DNA from 2 places in the Actinomadura sp. GTD37 genome. Region 2 is predicted to be linked to the other one. Evidence: riboswitches for the same ligand, from Rfam matches in the RefSeq annotation. Region 2 holds a riboswitch; the other holds the start of a gene.
What was found. Region 2 has a riboswitch for glycine ahead of gcvP (aminomethyl-transferring glycine dehydrogenase). Riboswitches for the same ligand answer to the same signal wherever they lie in the genome.
Positions count from the first base shown of each region.

Region 1: another riboswitch for glycine. It lies ahead of gcvT (glycine cleavage system aminomethyltransferase GcvT); the one in region 2 lies ahead of gcvP (aminomethyl-transferring glycine dehydrogenase).

Region 1 covers NZ_JBGNUS010000001.1:2,044,443-2,053,033, reverse strand. The annotation lists gene ACA511_RS09905 (RIP metalloprotease) at 1-973, opposite strand, end outside; gene ACA511_RS09900 (hypothetical protein) at 1,222-1,548, shown strand; glycine riboswitch at 1,599-1,694, shown strand; gene gcvT (glycine cleavage system aminomethyltransferase GcvT) at 1,859-2,947, shown strand; gene gcvH (glycine cleavage system protein GcvH) at 3,045-3,434, shown strand; gene glyA (serine hydroxymethyltransferase) at 3,431-4,687, shown strand; gene ACA511_RS09880 (L-serine ammonia-lyase) at 4,743-6,113, shown strand; gene ACA511_RS09875 (helix-turn-helix transcriptional regulator) at 6,121-7,080, opposite strand; gene ACA511_RS09870 (DinB family protein) at 7,143-7,706, shown strand; gene ACA511_RS09865 (VOC family protein) at 7,708-8,145, shown strand; gene ACA511_RS09860 (nuclear transport factor 2 family protein) at 8,167-8,591, opposite strand, start outside.
Region 2 covers NZ_JBGNUS010000006.1:537,929-546,519, forward strand. The annotation lists gene ACA511_RS30035 ((Fe-S)-binding protein) at 1-260, opposite strand, end outside; gene ACA511_RS30040 (DUF5999 family protein) at 535-738, shown strand; gene ACA511_RS30045 (alpha/beta family hydrolase) at 774-1,457, opposite strand; gene ACA511_RS30050 (tetratricopeptide repeat protein) at 1,510-2,616, opposite strand; gene gcvP (aminomethyl-transferring glycine dehydrogenase) at 2,734-5,607, opposite strand; glycine riboswitch at 5,785-5,879, opposite strand; gene ACA511_RS30060 (lysylphosphatidylglycerol synthase domain-containing protein) at 6,177-8,591, shown strand, end outside.

The DNA of each region.
Region 1 (8,591 bases), on a different contig from region 2:
GGCTGACGCCGACGACGCCGACCGGGCCGTTCGGGTCGCGCGCCTCGTCGCCGAACGCCGCGTTCCAGACGCCGACCATCTTCTGCGGCATCCGGACGAGCGCCTCGGCGGTCCGCGCGGTCAGGTCGCCCATGGTGCTCGCGACCGCGCCCGGCCCCTGCCGCTCCATCGCCTGGATCGGCGTGATGCCGAGGAACCCGACGTTGACGACCTTGTCGGTGTCCTTCAGGTCGTGCATCTGGTTGCGGGTGATCGGGACGTCCAGCCGCACCTCGCGGCCGTCCCGCTCGACGGTCATCGGCACGGTCTTGCCGCCGTCGTCGCGGATCATCACGCGCAGCTTCTCGTAGTCGTCGATCTTCTTGCCGTCGAACGCGATGATCCGGTCGCCCGCCTTGAGCCCGGCCTGCGCGGCCGGCGTCGGCGTGGCGTTCGCGGGGCACTCCGTCACCTGCGACTGGCTCGCGGGCACCATGCAGGCGAGGACCTCGCCGATGACCGGCTGCGGCTGCTTGGTGCCGATGCCCATCAGCAGGATCGCGAAGAACATCACCGAGAGCAGCAGGTTCATCGCGGGCCCGCCGAACATGATGAGCAGCTTCTGCCACCACTTCTTGGCGTAGAACACGCGGTCCTCGTCGCCGGGCCTGATCTCCTCCAGCGCGGCGCCGCGCGCCGACTCGATGAGGCCCTGCCACGGCCCGGTGCTGACCTGCCGCACCTGCCCCGGCGCGTCGCCCTTGCGCGGCGGCAGCATCCCGATCATGCGGATGTACCCGCCGAGCGGGATCCACTTGACGCCGTACTCGGTCTCGCCCTTGTGCCGGGACCACATCGTCGGCCCGAACCCGACCATGAACTGGGTCGTCCGCACCTTGAAGAGCTTGGCGAACGAGAAGTGCCCGAGCTCGTGCAGCGCGATGGACACCAGCAGGCCGAAGAACAGGATCAGCATTCCTGCCAGGTAGACCATCCGGCGCGCCCTTCACCTCGTACGCCCGCGCTCACCGCGGGTGATCTCGACAACCAACTCAGAGTACGTGATCGGCCCTGATCCGGTTGAAGTCATTCGAGGAAGAACCTGCGGGTTTGAGGGGAGGTGCTAAGTCGGGGCGGGTGCATTGGCACGCGGCTTGCTAGTCGCGGGGGGCTTCGGGGCCGCATCATGGGCGGTCCACCCCGGTCGACGGAGGTTTCACCTTGAAGCGCGGTCATGTAGCGATGCTGGCGTTGGTGCTGGCGCTCGGCGGGTGCGGCGGCTCCGGCGACGGCGGCCCGGACGCGGGGGCGGCGTCCTCGCCGGCGGCCTCGGCACCGGCTTCGGCGCCGTCCGGGACGGCGACCGGGGGCGGCACGCCCGCGCCGGTGCCGTCCCAGGTGTCGAGGGCGACCGAGCGGTTCAACGACTGCATGCACAAGCAGGGCGTGGAGCTGCCGACCCCGAATCCGACGTCCACGCCCGCCAAGAAGGACCTTGAGAAGATCAAGGCGGCGCTGCAGACGTGCGTGAAGTCGATGTCGGCGTCGCCGCCGCCGAGCCCGAACTGACGGCGGGTGGTCGGCGGGCATGGCCGCTGCTAGATTGGCGGTTCAGCCGTTGATCCCGTGCGGGAGAGTCCCACGCAGCCGGTGTGGGACGCCGAAGGAGCAACTCCTCCCCGGAACCTCTCAGGCCCACGGACCGCACGGACCAGGCGACCTCTGGAAAGCGGGGACTCCGTTCCCCCGCCGAAGGTGAAAGCCCGCGGGCAGGCGGGTGAAGCTCTCAGGCGCCGATGACAGAGGGGGAGGCACCGAGACGCCCGGTGCGCGAGTGGGACGATGGACCACGTGCGCCCGTGACGAAGGAGCCGAACCCATGCCCGCCGATCCGAAGACCACCCCGCTGCACGACGTCCACCGGGACCTCGGCGCGAACATCGTCGACTTCGCCGGCTACCTGATGCCGCTGCGCTACCGGAGCGAGACCGCCGAGCACGAGGCCGTCCGGACGGGCGCCGGGCTGTTCGACCTGTCGCACATGGGAGAGGTCTTCCTCTCCGGGCCGGGCGCGGGCGCCGCGCTCGACCACGCGCTGGTCGGGAACCTGGCCGCCATGCCGGTCGGCAAGGCCCGCTACACGATGATCTGCGCGGCGGACGGCGGCGTCCTCGACGACCTGATCGTGTACCGGCTCGCCGACGAGACGTGGATGGTCGTGGCGAACGCCGCCAACGCGGCCGTCGTCCGGGACGCGCTGGTCGAGCGCGCCGCGGGCTTCGAGGCGGCCGTCGACGACCGCTCCGACGCGTACGCGCTGGTCGCGCTGCAGGGCCCGCGCTCGCAGAAGATCCTCGAAGGGTTCACCGACGCCCCGGTGGGCGACCTCAAGTACTACGCGATCCTCGCCGGGCGGGTCGCGGGCCTGGACGCGCTGGTCGCCCGCACCGGCTACACCGGCGAGGACGGCTTCGAGCTGTTCGTGGACGCGTCCGACGCCGTCCCGCTGTGGCGGGCGCTCGCCGCGGTGGACGGGGTCGTCCCGGCGGGGCTCGCGGCGCGCGACTCGCTGCGCCTCGAAGCGGGCATGCCGCTGTACGGCAACGAGCTGACCGCCGAGACGACGCCGTTCGAGGCGGGCCTCGGCCGGGTCGTGAAGCTGGACAAGCAGGTCGACTTCGTGGGCAGGAGCGCCCTGGCGGCGCAGGCGCAGACCCCGCCGGGCCGTAGGCTCGTGGGGCTGGTCGCCCGCGGGCGTCGCGCACCGCGGAAGGGGTACCAGGTCGTCACGTCCGGCGGCGCGCCGTGCGGGGTCGTGACGAGCGGGGCCCCTTCGCCCACACTGGGCAGGCCGATCGCCCTGGCCTACCTCGACAGCGGCGTCGAGGAGACGGGCCTGGCCGTGGACGTGCGCGGCCGGCCCGAGCCGGTGGACGTCGTGCCCCTGCCGTTCTACAAGCGTTCTTAAAGCAGTTGTCCGGGGGTGTGGGGTCGGCCCCCACCATGAAAAGCCGTTGTCCGGGGGTGTGGGGGTCGGCCCCCACCACGAACAGAGAGAAGAGACAGTGAGCGTTCCGGAGCAGCTCCGCTACAGCGAAGAGCACGAGTGGGTGTCCGGCCTCGGGGGTGAGGACGGCATCGTCACCGTCGGCATCACCGCGCACGCCGCCGACGCCCTGGGCGAGATCGTCTACCTCGAGCTCCAGCCGTCCGAGGGCGACGCCGTCGAGGCGGGCGAGCCCTGCGGCGAGGTCGAGTCCACCAAGTCGGTCAGCGACCTCTACTCCCCGGTCAGCGGCGAGATCACCGCGATCAACGCCTCCGTGGTGGACGAGCCGAAGGTCATCAACGACGACCCGTACGGCGAGGGCTGGATCTTCAAGGTGCGGATCTCCGACGAGCCGGGCGACCTGCTCGACTCCGCCGCGTACGCGAAGCTGATCGAGGAGTCATGAGCCTCTACGACTCCCTCGCGACGGCCGATCCGGAGGTCGCCGAGGCCGTCGCCGCGGAGCTCCACCGGCAGCAGTCCACGCTGGAGATGATCGCGTCGGAGAACTTCGCGCCGGTCTCGGTGCTGGAGGCGCAGGGCTCCGTCCTGACCAACAAGTACGCCGAGGGCTACCCGGGCAAGCGGTACTACGGCGGCTGCGAGTACGTCGACGTCGCCGAGCAGCTCGCGATCGACCGGGCCAAGGAGCTGTTCGGCGCCGAGCACGCGAACGTCCAGCCGCACAGCGGCGCGCAGGCCAACACGGCGGTGTACTTCGCGCTGCTCCAGCACGGCGACACGATCCTCGGGCTCGACCTCGCGCACGGCGGCCACCTCACCCACGGGATGCGGCTGAACTACTCGGGCAAGACGCTGAACGTGGTGCCGTACCACGTCCGCGCCGAGGACGGCCTGGTCGACATGGACGAGGTCGCCTCGCTGGCGGCCGAGCACCGGCCCAAGATGATCGTGGCGGGCTGGTCGGCGTACCCGCGGCAGCTCGACTTCCCGGCGTTCCGCGAGATCGCCGACTCGGTCGGGGCGCTGCTCATGGTCGACATGGCGCACTTCGCGGGCCTCGTGGCGGCGGGGCTGCACCCGTCGCCCGTCCCGCACGCCGACATCGTCACCACGACCACGCACAAGACGCTCGGCGGGCCGCGCGGCGGGCTGATCCTCGCCCGCGAGGAGTTCGGCAAGAAGATCAACTCGGCGGTGTTCCCCGGCATGCAGGGCGGCCCGCTGGAGCACGTGATCGCCGCCAAGGCGGTCGCGCTCAAGATCGCCGCGTCGGAGGAGTTCAAGGCGCGGCAGGTGCTCACCGTCGAGGGCGCGAGGCTGCTCGCCGACCGCCTCCTCGCCGACGACTCGGCCAAGGCCGGCGTGAAGGTCCTCACCGGCGGGACGGACGTCCACCTCGTCCTGGTCGACCTCGTCGACTCCGAGCTCACCGGGCGCGACGCCGAGGACCGCCTGCACGACATCGGCATCACGGTGAACCGGAACGCGGTGCCGAACGACCCGCGTCCGCCGATGGTGACGTCGGGTCTGCGGATCGGCACCCCGGCGCTCGCCACCCGCGGCTTCACCGCCGCGGACTTCGCCGAGGTCGCCGACGTGATCGCGCTGGCGCTCCAGCCGTCCTTCGACCGGGACGCCCTGGCCGCCCGGGTGCGGGCCCTCGCCGACGCGCATCCGCTGTATCCGAACCTTTGACGTCTCCGCGCCCCCTCCCGTCGCCGGGAGGGGGCGCAGCTACAACGAGGTAGCAATGGCCATCAGCGTTTTCGACCTGTTCAAGATCGGCATCGGGCCGTCCTCCTCCCACACCGGCGGCCCCATGGCGGCGGCCCACCGCTTCGCCCGCGGGCTGGAACGCGACGGCCTGCTGGAGAAGACGGCGTCGGTGCAGGTCGTCCTCTACGGCTCCCTCGGCCTCACCGGAAAGGGCCACGGCAGCGACAAGGCCGTCATCCTCGGCCTGGAGGGCGACAAGCCGGAGCAGGTCGACGTTGACCGGGTGGACGAGCGCCTGGCGTCCATCCGCGAACGCGGGGCGCTGCGCCTCTTCGGCGACCACGACATCCCGTTCGCGGTCGGCGAGCATCTGCATTTCGAGCGCAGGAAGTCGCTGCCCGGCCACCCGAACGGCATGCGCTTCACGGCCTTGGGCTCCTCCGGCGACGAACTGCGCGCCAAGGTGTACTACTCGGTCGGCGGCGGCTTCATCCTGGACGAGAACGCCACCGGCGCCGACCGCATCAAGCCGGACGACACCGTCCTCCCGCACCCCTTCGACACGGCCGCCGACCTCCTCGACCGCTGCCGGGAGACGGGCCTGTCCATCTCCGCCCTGATGCTGGAGAACGAGACGGCGTTCGGCCGCGCCCCCGCGGACGTCCGCGCGGACCTCCTGGCCCTGTGGCAGGTGATGCGGGCGTGCGTGAGCCGCGGCTGCACCCGCGAGGGCCTGCTCCCCGGCGGACTGAAGGTGCGCCGCCGCGCGCCCCAGCTGCACCGCCAGCTCGCGTCCGAGAAGCCCTCGGACCCGCTGCACGCGATGGACTGGGTCACCCTCTTCGCCCTCGCCGTGAACGAGGAGAACGCCGCCGGCGGCCGCATCGTCACCGCTCCCACCAACGGCGCGGCGGGCATCGTCCCGGCCGTCCTGCACTACTACGACCGGTTCCTGCCCGGCGACGACGACGGGATCGTGCGCTTCCTGCTGACCGCGGGCGCGATCGGCGTCCTGTTCAAGCAGAACGCGTCGATCTCCGGCGCCGAGGTCGGCTGCCAGGGCGAGGTCGGCGCCGCCTGCTCCATGGCCGCCGCCGGGCTCGCCGACGTCCTCGGCGGCACCCCGGAGCAGGTCGAGAACGCCGCCGAGATCGGCATCGAGCACAACCTGGGCCTGACCTGCGATCCGGTCGGCGGCCTCGTCCAGGTCCCCTGCATCGAGCGCAACGCCGTGGGCGCGATCAAGGCCATCAGCGCGGCCCGCATCTCGCTGCGCGGCGACGGCCGCCATTTCGTGACCCTCGACAAGGCCATCAAGACGATGCGCGACACCGGCCGCGACATGCTCGACAAGTACAAGGAGACCTCGCGCGGCGGCCTAGCCGTGAACGTCATCGAGTGCTGACGCGCGCTCAGGGGGCCGCGGACATCCCGGCGAGGCGGCGGGCCAGGACGCCGACGGCCGCGCGCAGTTCGGGCGGTTCCAGGATCTGCGCCTCGAAGCCGAGGCGGGCGACGTGGACGGCCAGCCAGTCGAGGTCGTCGCCGCCGGCGACGAGCAGGCACCATCCGTCGCCGTCGTCCTCGACGCGGGCCACCTGGGGCGGCACCAGCTCCCGCACCTGGGCGGGGGTGGCGCGCAGCCGCACCCGGGCGAGGTACCGGTACGGCGCCTCGGTCACGGAGCGCTGCACGTGGGCGACCGGGTCCGGGTGCTCCCGCGGCTTGAAATGCCAGGTCGTGGCGGCCGCCCCGCGCATCCGGTCCAGCCGGAAGACGCGCCAGTCGGCGCGGTCGACGTCCCAGGCCATCAGGTACCAGCGGCGGGAGGTCGCGACCATCCGCACCGGCTCGACGGTGCGCTCGCGCTCGGCGCCGGCGCGTGCCGCGTAGCGGAACCGGACGCGCACGGCGTCGCGGCAGGCCCGCGCGAGCGTCACCAGCAGTTCGGCGTCGACCTCGGCCCCGGGGCCGACGAGGGTGTCGGTGGCGCCGTGCACCGCCCGCACCTCGGCGCGCAGCCGCGGCGGCATGACCTGGTCGAGCTTCGCGAGCGCCCGCAGCGCCGCCTCGCCCGTCCCGGCGACCGTGCCGCCGGACGCCATCCGCAGGGACACCGCCGTCGCGATGGCCTCCTCGTCGTCCAGGAGCAGCGGCGGCAGCCGGGCGCCCGCGCCGAGCCGGTAGCCGCCGCCGACGCCCGCGGTCGCGCGGACGGGGTAGCCGAGCGTGCGCAGGCGTTCCACGTCGCGGCGCACCGAGCGGTCGGTGACGCCCAGTTCGGCGGCGAGGCCGGCGGCCGTCCAGGACGTCCGGCGCTGCAGCAGGGCCAGCAGCCGCAGCACCCGCTCGGTCGTCCCCTCGACGGTCATGCCTCCATCGTTCCATGGATCGCGGAACGATCCTGTCCGCTATTGGGGGAAGGGTGGACACCATGAACTGGAACTCACAACTGCTGGAGCAGCTCACTTGGCACTGGGACCACCAGTTGCGCGACCGCCTCGACGGCCTCACCGACGAGGAGTACTTCTGGGAGCCGGTGCCCGGCTGCTGGAACGTGCGGCCGCGCGGCACCGGCGGCGCGCCCATCCAGGGCGGCACCGGCCCGGTGACGATCGACTTCGCGTTCCCGCCGCCGGACCCGCCGCCGTTCACGACGATCTCCTGGCGGCTCGGGCACGTCATCGTCGGTGTGCTCGCGATGCGCAACGCGACGCACTTCGGCGGTGCGCCCGCCGACTACGAGTCGTTCGAGTACGCCCCGACCGCCGCCGGGGCCCTGGCCCAGCTGGACGCGGAGTACGCCGCGTGGACGGCCGGTGTCGAGTCCCTCGGCGAGGCCGGGCTCGCCCGCCCGTGCGGCGAGGCGGAAGGGCCGTTCGCCGAGCATCCGATGGCGGCGCTCGTCCTGCACATCAACCGGGAGCTGATCCACCACCTCTCCGAGGTGTGCCTGCTCCGCGACCTCTACCTGCACACAAACCGGGAGGCGAGCTGACATGGCCCGCGACGTGCAGATCACCTTCGACTGCGCCGACCCGGCGGCCCTCGCGGCGTTCTGGGCCGAGGCCCTCGGCTACCGGCTCCAGGACCCGCCCGGCGGCTTCGCCTCGTGGGACGAGGCCCTGGACGCGATGGGCGTCCCGCCCGAGAGGCGCAACGACGCCTCGGCGGTGATCGACCCCGGCGGCGCCGGGCCGCGGCTGTTCTTCCAGCGCGTCCCGGAGGGCAAGCAGGCCAAGAACCGCGTCCACCTCGACGTGCGGGCCGCGCCCGGCCTGGAGGGGGACGCGCGGATGGCGGCCCTGGAGGCGGAGGCGGAGCGGCTCGCCTCCCACGGCGCCGCCCGCCTCCAGCGCCACGAGCCCGCTCCCCCGCTCGGCGCCGGCCACATCATCATGGCCGACCCGGAGGGCAACGAGTTCTGCCTCGACTGACCCGCGCCGCGGGCGGACGGGCTACTGGATCGGGATGTCGATCCCGTGCTCGTCCGCCGGGCGGGGGCCGCGGATGCGCCGGTCGGCCTCGCCGATCGGCACGTCGTTGATGCTCGCCTCGCGGCGCCGCATCAGGCCGCGCTCGTCGAACTCCCACAGTTCGTTGCCGTAGCTGCGCCACCACTGCCCGGCGCCGTCGTGCCATTCGTACTGGAAGCGGACGGCGATCCGGTTCTGGCGGAACCCCCACAGGCTCTTGCGGAGCGCGTAGTCGTGCTCCCGCTCCCACTTCTCCGTCAGGAAGGCGACGATCTCGTCCCGGCCGGTGACGAACCTGTCCCGGTTCCGCCAGACCGAGTCGGGCGTGTAGGCGGACGCCACCTTGCGCGGGTCGCGGGTGTTCCACGCGTCCTCGGCGGCTTGGACCTTCTGCCGGGCGGTCTCCT
Region 2 (8,591 bases):
TAGGCGGCCCGGACGGCGGCGGCGCAGGACGCGGACGGCGCGACCACGACGTCCCCGCCCTCGAACGCCCGGGTGTAGCCGCGGGCGAGGTCGGCCGCCTCGCGGTGGTAGCCGGACGTCCAGTGGATCTGCCCGCAGCACGTCTGACCGGGCGGGAATACCACTTCGTGGCCAAGACGTTCCAATAGGACGGTCACGGCCCTCCCCGTCTCGGGGAAGAGCGCGTCATCGAAGCACGCGACGGACAACGCGACCCGCATCGGCCTCACTCCCCCTACGCCGCGACGGCGTTCCCCGCCCGACATCGTAGGGGTTCCGCGCCCCCCGGCGTGTCGTTCACCGTCCGTCATCGCGCGGGAGGGAGCCTGTGCGTGGCGCCTCGGAGTGAGAGTGATCACACCGTCCCGGTACTCCGGTACCAGCGGACAACCGTCCCAACGGGCTATAGCCGGTCGGGGCGAACCACTCCACACTGGGGTGCGTCAATTAAGGAAAGCACCACGACCTACCAGTAGTTGAGACCGGAGGCACACGATGTGCCCGCACCAGCCGCTCTGTCCCTCGTCCGACGCACCCGACCGCGACGCCGCGCGGACGCTGGCCGCCCACCCCGAGCAGGGGTGGAGCCTGCTGTGCAACGGCGTCGTGCTCTTCGAGGACACCGGTGAGCTGCTGCCCGACGGGGAAGTCATCGCGCCGCACCGGCCGACGGACCTGCAGGCGCCGTCCGCCGCTTGAGCGGTCTCCACGGGGGGACTAGTTCAAACGGGTGATCATCCTCGGGGGCAACGCCCGCCGCTGTCCTGAGACCTCTGGGCCCGACCGGGCCCAGAGGGAACCTGTCCAAGGCCCGTCCGCACCGGACGGGCCGTCCATTTCTCCAGCCACGGCCCCGCCGCGCGACCGACCGCGGCGGGATCCCTGCTCAGATCGTGCCGCTCCCCCGGCAGCACCGCCACGTGCGCCGCGTCCGCCGCGTCCGGCACGCCGAACGGGTCGCGGTCGCCGTTGACGACGAGGACCTCGACCCCCGCCGAGCGCAGCTCGTCCACCCGCGTCTTCCGCGGATCGCGGGGCGGGTGGAGCGGGAACGCCAGCGCCACCACGCCCACCGCCCCAGCCGCCCGCGCCGTCCGGCACGCCACCCGGGCGCCGTTGCTCCGGCCGCCCTGGACGAGCGGGACGCCCGCGAACCCGTCCCGCAGCCGCGCGATGACCTCCAGCCACGCCTCGTCCTGCTTGACGGGCGAGCCGGGCGCCCGGCGGCCCGCGAACCGGAACGGCTGCGTGACCCGCGCGACGGCGCCGCCGAGCCCGAGCGCGGCCTCCCGGACGGCGAGCAGGTCGGGCGCGTCCACGCTCCCGTTCGACCCGTGCGTCAGGACCAGCAGGAACGCCGGGTCGCCGACCTCGTCGAGGACCACCTCGGCGGGCCCGTGCGCCGTCACGACCTCCATGCGCCCACCGTATCCGCAGGCCCCGGACCCCGCTGTCCCCGGCCGTCGGGGACTAGCCCTCCGGCCAGTTCGCGACGGTCGTGCCCATGGCCAGGCGGAGCCGCTCGGCGAAGCTCTCGTGCAGGAGCGGCCCCCACGGGTAGCCGCTCGGGACCCGCACCGCGCCGCCGAGCACCTCGTGCGCCTCGTCCTCCCGGCGCTCGGCGTACCGGACGGCGAGCAGCGCGTACATGTGGTCGAGGGCGCCGAACGCCTCGCCGGCGAGCGCCGGGAGCGTCCCCTCCGACACGGCCTGCTCGACGACCGGCTCCCACCACAGGCCGGCGTCGGCGTCCTCCTCGCCGAAGTCGCGGCGCAGCCTCGCCCGCACCTGCGGCGCGACGCCCGGGTCGGCCAGCCCGCGCCGCCACACCTCGGCCGCCTCGCCGCCGCGTCCCCGCAGCGGCAGCGTCCGCGCCAGCAGCTCGGTGGCCAGCGGCCCGGCCTCCGGATCGGACGGCTCCGCCGCCAGCGCCGCGCCGAACGCGCCGATCGCCTGGTCGAGGTAGGAGATGCCGAGCGCGACGGCGAGCCGCGCGTACGCGTAGGGGGCGGCGTCGCGGTCGATCAGCCGGAGTCCGGCGGTCAGGACCCGCTGCGCCCGCGCCGGGTCGCCGCGCTCCAGCAGCCGCTGCGCCAGATCGTGCGCGGCGAGCGGGCCGTACTCGGCGTCCCCCGTCCCGACCGCGGCCTCCCAGTGGTCGCGCGCCGCGTCGAAGTCGCCGGCGTCGTCGGCGATCCGGGCGAGGGCCAGGTGGGCGGGCGGCAGGTACGCGGGGTTGCCGAAGTCGACCACCGCGCCCCAGGCGGGCGCGGCCAGGCCGGGCTCTCCGGCGCGCTCGTGCGTGAGCGCCAGGTGGTAGGCGGCGCGCGGCCCGTACTCGGGGTCGGCGGTGGCGATCGCCACCTGGTCGGCCTCCCTGGCCCGCTCCACCTCCCCGGCGTCGTCGAGGACGACGGCGAGCCCGAGCGCCGCCTGCGCCCGGCAGGGCGTCTCGCCCAGGGCGAGCACCTTCTCGAACAGCGCGGCCGCCCGCCCCGCCTCACCGCTCTCGGCGAGGTTCCGGGCCTCCTCGCACATCTGCGCGGGGCCCGGCGCCCCGTCCGCCAACTCGCTCATCGGCCTCTGCCCTCTGGGGGTTTCTGGAGTCCGCACAGAGACTAGCGACCCGTCCGCGCCGCGTCCCGCGACGACACCCCGAAACCCCCACCAAGATCACATATCCATCCCGCGTCCTCAGTCCTCGAACGCCTCGGGGGGCGGGCAGGAGCAGACCAGGTTGCGGTCGCCGTAGGCCTGGTCGATGCGGCGGACGGGCGGCCAGTACTTGTTCTCGCGCAGGGACGGGACGGGGTAGGCGGCCTCGTCGCGGGTGTAGGCGTGCTTCCAGTCGTCGGAGATCAGGCAGGCGGCGGTGTGCGGGGCGTTCCGGAGCGGGTTGTCCTCGCGGTCGTAGCCGCCGTCCGCGACCCGCCGGATCTCCCGGCGGATCTCGATCATGGCGTCGCAGAAGCGGTCCAGCTCGGCGAGGTCCTCGGACTCGGTGGGCTCGATCATCAGGGTGCCGGCCACCGGGAAGGACAGCGTCGGGGCGTGGAAGCCGTAGTCGATGAGGCGCTTGGCGACGTCCTCGGCGGTGATCCCCGTCTCCTTGGTGATCTTGCGGAGGTCGGCGATGCACTCGTGCGCGACGAGGCCGCTGCGGCCGGTGTAGAGGATCGGGTAGTGCGGGGCGAGCCGCGCGGCGAGGTAGTTGGCGGCGATGATGGCGCCCTCGGTGGCGGCGCGCAGGCCGTCCGGGCCCATCATCGCGATGTAGGCCCAGGAGATCGGCAGGATGCCGGCCGAGCCCCACGGGGCCGCGGAGATCGGGCCGACGCCGGTGCCCGGGCCGGCCTCGGCGCGCAGCGGGTGGTTCGGCAGGAACGGCGCGAGGTGCTCGCGGACCCCGATCGGGCCCACGCCGGGGCCGCCGCCGCCGTGCGGGATGCAGAACGTCTTGTGCAGGTTGAGGTGCGAGACGTCGGAGCCGAACTCGCCGGGGCGGGCCAGGCCGACGAGCGCGTTGAGGTTGGCGCCGTCCACGTAGACCTGGCCGCCCGCCTCGTGCACGGCGGCGCACACGTCGGTGATGGACTCCTCGAACACGCCGTGCGTGGACGGGTACGTCACCATGATCGCGGCGAGCCGGCCGCCGTGCTCGCCGATCTTGGCGTGCAGGTCGTCCAGCGCGACGTTGCCGCCCTCGTCGCACTGCACGACGACGACGCGCATCCCCGCCATGACGGCGCTGGCGGCGTTGGTGCCGTGCGCGGACGACGGGATCAGGCAGACGTCGCGGTGCTCCTCGCCCCGGGACGCGTGGTAGCCGCGGATGGCGAGCAGCCCGGCCAGTTCGCCCTGCGAGCCGGCGTTCGGCTGGACGGAGACCTTCGCGTACCCGGTGATCTCGGCGAGGGCGTCCTCCAGCTCGCCGATCAGCTCGACGTAGCCGGCGGCCTGGTCGACCGGTGCGAACGGGTGGACGTCCGCGAACTCCGGCCAGGTGACCGGCTCCATCTCGGCGGTGGCGTTCAGCTTCATCGTGCAGGAGCCGAGCGGGATCATGGAGCGGTCGAGCGCGACGTCCTTGTCCTGGAGGCGGCGCAGGTAGCGCAGCATCGCGGTCTCGGAGCGGTGCGCGTGGAAGACCGGGTGGGTCAGGTAGGGGCTCTCGCGGCGCAGCGCGTCCGGGATCGCCTCCGCGGCGTCGCGGGCCGCGCCGGCGGCGCCGAACGCCTCCAGGACGGCGGTGACGTGCTCGGGCAGCGTCGTCTCGTCGCAGGCGATCCCGACGTGGTCGGGGCCGTCCGGGCGCAGGTTGACGCCGCGTTCGCGGGCCGCGGCGACGACCTCGGCGGCCCGGCCCGGCACCCGGGCGAGGACGGTGTCGAAGAAGGAGCCGTGCACCACCTCCACGCCGCCGCCGCGCAGCCCCGCGGCGATCTCGGCGGCGCGGCGGTGCGCGCGCTGCGCGATCGCCGCCAGCCCCTCGGGGCCGTGGTAGACCGCGTACATGCCCGCCATCACGGCGAGGAGCACCTGGGCGGTGCAGATGTTGCTGGTGGCCTTCTCGCGGCGGATGTGCTGCTCGCGGGTCTGCAGCGCCAGCCGGTAGGCGGTGGCGCCGTCCGCGTCGACCGACACGCCGACGAGCCGCCCGGGAAGCTGCCGCTGGATGCCCTCGCCGACCGCCATGTAGCCGGCGTGCGGCCCGCCGAAGCCGTAGGGGACGCCGAACCGCTGCGCGGACCCGACGGCGATGTCGGCGCCCGACTCCCCCGGCGGGCGCAGCAGCGTCAGCGCGAGCAGGTCGGCCGCCACGACCGCCTTGGCGCCCCGCTCGTGCGCCTGCGCGATGACGGGCTCCAGGTCGCGGACGGCCCCGGACGCGCCCGGGTACTGCAGCAGCACGCCGAAGAAGTCGCCGTCCGGGAGCCCGCCGGACAGGTCGGCGGCGACCACCTCGATGCCGAGCGGGATCGCGCGGGTCCGGACGACCTCGATCGTCTGCGGGAGCGCGTCGGCGTCGACGAGGAACGTCCCCGGCTCCTTGCGCTTGGACAGGCGGTGCGCGAGGGCCATGGCCTCGGCCGCGGCGGTGCCCTCGTCCAGCATGGAGGCGTTCGCGACGGGCAGCCCGGTCAGGTCGCCGACGACGGTCTGGAAGTTCAGCAGCGCCTCGAGCCGCCCCTGCGAGATCTCCGGCTGGTAGGGCGTGTAGGCGGTGTACCAGCCGGGGTTCTCCAGGACGTTCCGCCGGATCACGCCCGGCGTGGTCGTCCCGTGGTAGCCGAGCCCGATCATGGACGTCAGCACGGTGTTGCGGGACGCGAGCTCGCGGAGCCGGTCGAGCGCGGCGGTCTCGCTCAGCGCGGGCGGCAGGTCCAGTGGGCGGGCCGTGCGGATCGCGGCGGGGACCGCTGCGTCGACCAGCGCCTCCGCGCCGGAGTAGCCGATGGCGGCCAGCATCCGGGCCTGGTCGTCCGGCGCGGGGCCGATGTGCCGGTCGGCGAACGCGGCGCGCGGATGCTGCGGAGAGGCCACGGGGGCGAAGAACTGGGCGGTCATGGAGAGAGCCTCCTGGGCTGCTGCGGTCGCTCAGGTCCACCGCCGGCACGCGTGCCGGCGGCCGGTCTCCCCCTCTGTCATCGGCACCTGAGAGCTTCACCCGCGCGCGGCGGGGTTTCCCCTTCGGTGAGCCGCCGCCCCCGCGTGCGGGGACCGGCGGCTGCTTTCCAGAGGTGCCTCGCCCGAGCGGTCCTTTTGCCTGAGAGGTTCCGGGGATGTTGCCCCTTCGGCGCCCCACGCTGGCGGCGTGGGGTCTCTCCCGCCCAGGGTCGACGGCATGTCCTGGGACGAACCCTACCCAAAGACGGCTCCGGACGATCGTTCCGGCCCCGGGCGGCCGGGGCGGGATCCCGCCCGGACGCGGGGGCCGGGCCCACCGCGTCCGGGCGGTACCGGCCGGTACGATGTGCTCACTCACCTGGGACAAGACGAGACCCCGGGCCATGGGGGCGGAGATGGGGCTGCGGGGTGCGCGCGCGTCCGGGCGGATGCCGGGACGGCGCTCGACGGCGCGCGGCCGGTTCTGGGACGCTGACCATGATGACGGACGGCCTGGGCGGCGGAACGGCGTGACACAGACCCGCGACGGCACGGCGCGCCCGCGGCACGGCGCGTCCGCGGGCGTGCCCGTGGACGAGCCCGCCCAGCCGGACCGGATCCGCCGGCCGTCCGACGCGATCAGGTTCGCGGCGTCGGTGGTGGGGCTGGCGGCGGTGATGCTGCTGGTGTCGATCGCGCAGCAGACCACGCACGGGCTGCAGACCGACATCGCGGAGGGCACCGCGCACGCGCCCCGGCCGCTGCTGACGCTCGCGACGCTGGTGTCCAGCTTCGGGGTGCTGACGGTGCCGATCGCGTTCGCGATCGAGCGGCTGTTCCGCAAGGACGGGACGCGGGTCGCGATAGCGCTGCTGGCCGCCGTGATCGCGTTCGGGGTCACGGTCGGCCTCGACGACCTCGTGGTGCGGGCCGCGCCCGGCGGCGTGCTGGACTCGCTGATCTGGGGCGGCACCGAGACCGCGCCCGTGCACACCGACATCGCCCCCGTGATCGCGTTCGTCAGCGCGGTCGGGATGGCGGGACGCGCCCGCTGGCAGGCCGCGACCTGGACGATGATCGTGCTGGCGGCGCTGACCGGGCTCACCGCGTCCTACGCGTCCGTCGCGGCGCTCGCGGCGACCTACTTCCTCGGCCGCGCCATCGGCCACGGCACCCTGTACGCCGTCGGGACGCCGAACCCGCGGCCGACTGGCGCGACGGTCGTCACGTCGCTGGAGCGGCTCGGGCTGCGGCCGGCGCGGGGCGCGCGGCTGGACGAGCCCTCCGACGACACCGAGGACGGCCGCCGCTACGGCGTCGTCCTCGCCGAGGGCGGGCCGCCGGACGGGGACGGCCTCCGGTTCCACGGGCGGCACGGCGACTGGGACCTGGAGGTCCGCGTCCTGGACCGCGACCAGCAGACCGCCGGGCTGGTCTACCGGATCTGGCGGCTGCTGCGGCTGCGCGCCGCCACGACCGGGCGGACGCTGCGGTCGCTGCGCCGGTCCCTGGAGCTGGAGTCGCTGATGGCGTACGCGGTGGCCGCGGCGGGCGTGCGGACCCCGCGGCTGGCCGGCGCCTGCGAGGTCGGCACGGAGGCGGCGCTGCTGGCCTACGAGCACGTGCCCGGCCGGCGGCTCGGCGACCTGCCCGGCGAGGAGGTCACCGACGAGCTGCTGACCGACGTCTGGCGGCAGTTCCGGTCGCTGCAGGGCGGCCGGCTCGCGCACCGGCGGCTGCAGGACGACGCGCTGCTGATCGGCGAGGACGGCCTCGCCTACGTCACCGACCTGCGGGCCGGGGAGACGGCGGCGGGCGATCTGGCGCTGCGGCTGGACCTCGCGCAGCTGCTCACCACGCTGGCGCTGCGGAGCGGGCCCGAGCGGGCGGTGCGGACCGCCGCGGCCGTGCTGGGCGAGGAGGCCCTGGGCGGCGCGGTGCCGCTGCTGCAGCGGGTGGCGCTGTCGCGGGCGACGCGGCAGGCGCTGCGCCGCGACCGGGACCTGCTGACCCGCATCCGGGAGCAGATCGTCCGGCTGAAGCCGGAGGTCGAGGCGGCGCCGGCCAGGCTGGAGCGGTTCCGGCCCCGGACGATCTTCAGCATCGTGGCGCTGTCGATCGCCGCGTACATCGTGATCCCGCAGGTGACCAGCCTGGACGTCGGCTACCTGGCGGCCACGGCGAGCTGGCACTGGGTCGTCGCGGCCCTCGGCGCGGCGGCCCTCACCTATGTCGCCGCGGCGCTCATGCTGATGGGGTTCGTCCCGGAGCGGCTGCCGCTCCGGCGGACGGTCCTGGTGCAGGTCGCCGCGTCGTTCGTGAAACTGGTGGCGCCCGCGGCGGTCGGCGGCGTCGCCGTCAACACCCGCTACCTGCAGCGCTCGGGGGTGCGCCCCACGCTGGCGGTGGCGAGCGTCGGCGCGTCCCAGCTCGTCGGGATGGTCACGCACATCCTGCTGCTGGTCCTGTTCGGGTTCCTCACCGGCTCCACGGCGAAGGCGACGCAGGACCTGGCGCCGTCCCGCACGATCGTGATCGCCGTGCTGGTGCTGGGGCTGGTGGCGGGCCTGGCGCTGACGGTCCCCCGCGTCCGCCGCGTCGTCACCGCGCGGCTGAAGAGCATGTTCTCGGGCGTGGTGCCCCGCCTGGTGGACGTCCTGCAGTCGCCGAAGAAGCTGTCCACCGGCATGGGCGGCACGCTCCTGCTGACGCTGGCGTTCGTCCTGTGCCTGGACGCGTCGATCCGCGCGTTCGGCGGCTCGCTGCCGTGGACGACGGTGGTGCTGGTGTTCCTCACCGCGAACGCGGTGGGGTCGGCGGCCCCGACGCCGGGCGGTCTCGGCGCCGTCGAGGGCGCCCTGACGCTGGCGTTGACGATCTCGGGGCTGTCCGCGGAGACGGCGACGTCGGCGGTGCTGCTCTACCGGCTCTTCACGCTGTGGCTG